Linked DNA regions of Pigmentibacter sp. JX0631. The protein of the gene in region 1 interacts with the protein of each later gene in a pairwise test. Links are inferred from orthologs where the notes say so. Each region holds a gene or a part of one and is shown in the gene's direction. Other genes may lie near its edges.

What was found.
Region 2: the proteins of nusG (region 1) and rho interact in binary tests that used the Escherichia coli proteins (3 or more experiments, as listed by UniProt). The link is inferred for Pigmentibacter sp. JX0631 from one-to-one orthologs.

What each region holds. Positions count from the first base shown.
Region 1 is NZ_CP123622.1:2,210,479-2,213,568, forward strand. Bases 40-2,793 are described here. They hold nusG (transcription termination/antitermination protein NusG), read left to right. Parts: upstream 40-983; coding sequence 984-1,604; downstream 1,605-2,793. Other genes in these bases: QEJ31_RS09740 (polyphenol oxidase family protein), read left to right, coding at 40-393; secE (preprotein translocase subunit SecE), read left to right, coding at 536-952; QEJ31_RS09755 (PilZ domain-containing protein), read left to right, coding at 1,724-2,098; QEJ31_RS09760 (tetratricopeptide repeat protein), read left to right, coding at 2,129-2,793. In the rest of the region: more of QEJ31_RS09740, read left to right, coding at 1-39; more of QEJ31_RS09760, read left to right, coding at 2,794-3,090. UniProt on the Escherichia coli protein: Part of the processive rRNA transcription and antitermination complex (rrnTAC). The complex forms an RNA-chaperone ring around the RNA exit tunnel of RNA polymerase (RNAP).
Region 2 is NZ_CP123622.1:926,632-929,911, reverse strand. The notes cover bases 251-3,194. They hold rho (transcription termination factor Rho), read left to right. Parts: upstream 251-1,070; coding sequence 1,071-2,318; downstream 2,319-3,194. Other genes in these bases: QEJ31_RS04010 (penicillin acylase family protein), read right to left, coding at 2,495-3,194; rocD (ornithine--oxo-acid transaminase), read left to right, coding at 251-368. Also shown: more of rocD, read left to right, coding at 1-250; more of QEJ31_RS04010, read right to left, coding at 3,195-3,280. UniProt on the Escherichia coli protein: Facilitates transcription termination by a mechanism that involves Rho binding to the nascent RNA, activation of Rho's RNA-dependent ATPase activity, and release of the mRNA from the DNA template.

The sequences.
Region 1 (3,090 bases):
TTTGGAGTGTCTTATGAATGTGGCAGTGATGTTGCGACTGCTTTTCAACAGCATTTTAGCTCACTGACATCGAAATATAACAATGCAATAAGCTATTTAGATCTTTACAATTTACTAACAAATATTCAACAAGATCCCTCTCTTTTGGATGTTGTGCAAAGTAATTTATTTAAAAATCAGCATTCTATTCTCATTCCAGGGAAAATTTTTCCAGATTTACAACTTTTAGCGGCGCTAGAGGGTTATATATCCGGCATTCCAAGTGAGAATATTGAGATTTTAAGAGAAAATACTTATAGTCATCCATGCCTTTTTAGTTATCGTGAAGCAAGTCATAAAAAGACAAATGCAAGTCATAGGCAGTGGACCCATCTTTGTTTTCCCTCTATTTAGAAGAAATCTCATTAAGTAGTGGAAAGACTTAGCGGTCTCTGTTTTTCGCTTGCCCATCATAAGTAAACCGTGATAGCTCTAGGTTCATTTAATGGGCTTTTGAAATGTTACTGGGTTCAGCCCAATAGGAGATAAAAACCAAATGAATGAAGTTTCTCAAGTGGCTTATCGTTATGCAGCACTATTTTATGGTATTATTGCTGCTTATTTTTGGTATATTTTTTATGCTTTATGGGGATTTTTAGGAAGAAATTATTTTCCTCAAGATGTTTCCAGTGTATTGAGTATTCAAAACAGTAATTTTCATATCGTTAATATTATAGTAGCTTCAGTTCTAACCTTATCTGTATTAATTGGTTTAATTTTACATAAAAAATTAAAGGAATTTATTGTTGATGTTGGTGATGAGCTTTCTCGCGTTGCATGGCCAACCTTAAAAGAAGCTCAAAAAACAACAGCCATTGTTATTGCGCTTGTCATTGTTTCTTCCATTGTGTTGTTTTTTGCTGATATGATATTTTTAAAAGCGATCAATTTAATTATGAATACTGCAGCTTAAGCAAATTTGATAAATCAAGGAATTTAAATTTATGGTGGATACAAAATTGAGTGAACAAGAAACTACAGCAAAGACAAATTCGTTTACACATGAAAGATTTAAATGGTACGCCGTTTTAACCCAATCTGGGATGGAAAAAAAAGCAAAAGCAACATTAGAAGAGCGCATTAAAAAGCTAAAAATGACTGATTATTTTGGTCAAATTCTAATTCCTACCATGACGGTTGAAAAAATAGATGAAGGCGGAAAAAAGAAAAAAGTAGAACAAAAAATGATGCCTGGTTATCTATTTGTCCAAATGGATCCTGATCATAAAGCTACTTTTGGATGTGTTAAAGATACGCCAAAAATTTCTTCTTTTATTGGTGCAGCGGCTAATCAAGATCCTAAACCAGTTCCTGATGAAGAAATCAGTCGTATATTTAATAAAGCTGCTGAAGCTACTAAGGCTGCACCGGCTAAGCCGCTTACTGCATTTGAAAAAGGTGAGAAAGTAAAAGTAATTGAAGGTCCATTCACTAACTTTATTGGCGATATTGATGAAGTAAAACCTGACAAAATGAAACTTCGTTTACTTATTTCTGTCTTTGGTAGAGCTACTCCGGTTGAACTTGAATTTAATAAAGTTGAAAAGCTAAAAGACGGTGAGTAATAGTTTTTAAAAATAATATTTGACTATATTAAAAACAGAGCTTTAAAAGCTCTGTTTTTTTTTATACAATTAATGATGGATAAAAATTCTAAATACAATTTCTTAAAGGTTAAGTTTCCATGGGAAAAAATAATGAAATGGAAAGAAGAAGTTCTGAAAGATATAAAAGTGGAATTCCAGTATTAATTAAAAGTAAAGAAATAACTAGAGTGTTAGAATGCACATTAATTGATATTTCAAAAACAGGTTTTGCTGTAAGAATAGAGCATGGAAAAATAAAAATGGATAGTGATGAACATTTTATTTTATCAATAGATCCAGCATTATTTGAGTTAAATGAATATAATAGTATAGAAATAAATTCTATATGTAAAAGAATAGATCTTGATAAAAAAATATTAGGTGCTATTTTTTATAAAAATAATGAATTAACAAATAAGTATTTAGAAAATATAATTTTTTATTTTAAAAAGATTAACGAGAATTTGTATTAAGTTACTTGCTATTATTTAAGGAATTTTTTTATGACTTTAGTTCTTGAGCTTCCTGAAGATTTATCTTTTTTAATTGTAGATGAAAGTGAAGCCATTCGGACTACGGTTTCTGCTGGATTAAAGTCATTAGGATTTAAGTATGTAACACAAGCAACAAGTTCTTTAATAGCATGTGAAATTATTAGAAACAAAAAAATTGATTTTGTAATTTGTGAATTAGATATGTCTCTTATAAATGGGGTAGATTTATTAAAAGAAATAAGAGATTCTAATGAATTAAATAAAATTGCTTTTCTTATGATGAGTGGACGTGTAACAAAAGAAAACATTGCTTTGTTAGCAGAATATGAGATAGACGGATTTTTAAAGAAGCCATTTACTTTTCAAGCTTTAGCTCAAAAAATACCAATTTGTATGCAAAGCTATAATAATCCAAATAGTATAGAAAGTAAGTTTCAAGAAGCAAAATCAATGATCAAAAATGATGACTATCCAATTGCTTTGAATAAATATGAACTTTTACTAAAAAAATTACCTAATTCATGTCGAGCTCGTGTTGGACTTGCTATTTGTTACAGGATGATGAGAAATTATCAAAAAGCAGAAACAATGTGCCGACAAGCAATTGAAAAAAATCCTGTATACGTTCAATCTTATGATGAATTAGGAAAAATATATGTCAATATGAATAAAATAGAAGAGGCTATAAAAGTTTTTAAAAAAGCAGTTACCTTGAGTCCAAGCAATCCGCTACGTTTTGAAAGAATTACTTCTCTTTTAGTTGAAAGACAAAGATTTAAAGAAGCTGAATTATTTATGGAATCCGCGGCAAGCAATGGAATCGCATATACAAATTTAAATGAGCAATTTGGTAAAATACTTTTTTATCAAAAAAAATTAGAGAAAGCTGCAATTTATTTTGAAAAAGCATTATTGAGTGATCCAAATAATAGAAGCTTAATAAATTTAATGGGAATTTGTCTAAAAGATCT
Region 2 (3,280 bases), 1.3 Mb from region 1 along the record:
CATTTGGTGGAAATTCTTTGGCTTGTGCCTTATCAAGGACAGCTTTAAAAATAATTCAAGAAGAAAAGTTATCAGAACGGGCTTTTGAACTAGGAAAGAAATTTCGTGAAAGTTTAGCTGATTTGCCTAAGCATGTAGTAAAAGATGTGCGTGGAAAAGGCTTATTAAATGCAATTGAAATACACCCAAATGCAGGTCATGGACGATTTTTTAGTGAACTGTTGCAGGCCAGAGGTTTGCTTGCAAAGGAAACCCACGATGTCACTATTCGTTTTGCCCCTCCGTTAGTAATGAAAGAGGACAGTTTAAACTTTGCGATAAGTGTTATTAAAGAAGTTTTTTCTAAAACTCAAAGCGAATGGCAATAGAAAGAATTTTCTTTTGCTGCGATTTGTTGACAAGAAATTCAACCCCTGTTATAAAAGGGGTTGCTTTCACAAGCTTCCGATTTTTATATGGCACAACCGGCCAAAAATCCCTTCTTTTATTTATTCCTTCAACTTTTTTCTTTGGAATCATTCAGCATGGTAGATGATAAAAACAATGATGACTTCGATAATGAGTCTCCTTCCTCTCGTAAACGGAATAATAATTCCACTTCAACTAGAAGATATATTCGCCGTACCCCAGAAGAAAGTACGCTATTTAATGAAAATTCATCTTCAACGCAAAATGAAGGTGATAATGAGGGTATTTCGACTTACACCCCTTCTAGAAGAGTATTTACAAGAAATAAAGAACCTTCAAATATGTCCTCAAATTCTTCCAACAGCTCAATGTCAAACAGTAATTCCAATTTAAGACCATCTTCTCCTTTTGGAATGAGCGCACCGCCGCCAAATAGAATGGGTTCTCCGCAAGCCTCTATGAATTCTGGAACTGCGAGTGGAATGCCGCAATCACAACAAGGCGGTCATCAAAACTCTGGACGTCCTTATTCAAATCCTTCTATGGGTATGCCTAACCGTCAAGGTTCAAATTCCATGGGTAGACGTCCTGAAAATCCACGCCCTGTGCAAACTGGTGGTGCTGATGAAAAAGAACCTGAATTTAATTCAGAAGTTCCTGTAATGAATTTAAAAGAACTGAAAGAAAAACATATTAGCGATCTTGTGCATATGGCAAAAGATATGGGTATTGATGGAGCTGCAAACTTACGAAAACAAGATCTTGTTTTTGCTCTCTTAGAAGCTCAAGCTGTGCGCAATGGGGTTGTTTATTCTGAAGGTGTTCTTGAAACTTTACCTGATGGTTTTGGTTTTTTAAGAGCCCCTGACTATAATTACCTGCCTGGGCCTGATGATATTTATGTTTCTCCGTCGCAAATTAGACGTTTTAATCTCAGAACAGGTGATACTGTTTCTGGCCAAATTCGTCCACCAAAAGATAATGAGCGTTACTTTGCTTTATTAAAAGTAGAATCAGTTAATGGAGAAACTCCAGATTTTACTGGCGAAAAAATATTGTTTGATAACTTAACAACAATTCACCCAGATTTTCGCTTTAAACTTGAAAATGATCCACAAATTTATAGCACTCGCTTAATTGATTTATTTGCCCCAATTGGAAAAGGACAACGTGCACTCATTGTTGCTCCTCCAAAAACAGGGAAAACTATTTTACTCCAAAATATTGCAAATTCTATTGCGCAAAATCATCCTGAAGCTGTTTTAATAGTGTTACTTATAGATGAGCGTCCGGAAGAAGTAACAGATATGGAACGTTCTGTGCGTGGAGAAGTTGTCAGTTCAACGTTTGATGAACCAGCTCAACGCCATGTGCAAGTTGCAGAAATGGTAATTGAAAAAGCAAAACGTCTTGTTGAGCATAAAAAAGATGTTGTTATCTTACTCGATTCCATTACGCGTCTCGCTCGTGCTTACAATAGTGTTGTACCACCAAGCGGTAAAATTCTAACAGGTGGTGTGGATGCCAATGCGTTACACAAACCAAAACGCTTTTTTGGTGCAGCGCGAAATGTGGAAGAAGGTGGAAGCCTTACTATTATTGCAACTGCTTTAATTGATACAGGCAGCCGTATGGACGAAGTTATCTTTGAAGAATTTAAAGGTACTGGTAACATGGAGCTTGTGCTTGATCGCCGTCTTGCTGAACGCCGTGTATTCCCTGCAATTGACATCAATAAAAGTGCAACTCGCCGTGAAGACTTGCTTCTTGGCAGAGAAACGCTTAATCGCCTTTGGGTTCTTCGCAAAGTATTGCACCCAATGTCGCCTATTGAATCGATGGAGTTTTTACTACAAAGACTCGAACGCTGTGAAACTAATGATGAGTTCCTAAATAGTATGAATGGTTAATTAAAGTAACCAGAGTAATTTATGTTTGGATTTTAAAAATAACTTACATAAAGAACTAATTTATAGGTTGAAAAAACAAAAGAGAATGTTGAAACTCAGCATTCTCTTTTTTTATGCTCTAAATAAAATAATAATATTCATATTTATGAGTTAAATAATATTAATAATAACATTTTTTATTTATGATCTAAAATATCGTAGCCTTCCATAGACATTTCAATTTCTTCTCTTGTTAGTAGAGCATCTCGTAATTGTTTCTTGCTGGTAAGTGGTAATTGATCTCCTCGGTGCTTTGAATTTGGTTGCGAAGAATTTCCATAAGTTAACAAAACCTTTGCCTTCATTGGTTCCGAAAACTCAACAGCTGCTATGTAACTATCTCCATGACAGGTAACGTTATGTGAAGATTTAGTATCAGGACAAGGAGTTAAAACACGGAAAATTCCATAAGGATCACCAGGGCCGCCATTGGCTGGAAAATTATAATTTGTGTTTTTAATTAACATTCTATTTAAATTTCCCCATGGGACATCTATTTTTCCAGTTGTATTTATAATTTGTTTTGTCGCTTCCTTTAATGCGGCGATGGCTTCAATAGGTGAAGCTATGCCGTTCGGTGTAGTTAATGGCAATTTTGGATCCCAGATATTTTTAAAAATTTTCGCATTTAATAAAGATTCATTGCGACTTGAATATATGTCGAACCATTTAAGAAATAAATTTGCTCCAATACTATTTTCATTTGTAGTTTTATCCCATTGCGTTAATATTTCTCCTGCTTTTATGACATCACTATCTTTTGATTTTGCAGCTAATTCAATTAAATCAGAAAGAACACGCGAAGCTAATTCTACTTCTGGATTGTATTTCCGATCAATAAGGTCACTTAAACTGGCAATTTTTTTCTGCGAAAGCAGTTTTGCTGATCTTTGATCGCGCAAAGACATTGTTTGCTCTCCAAC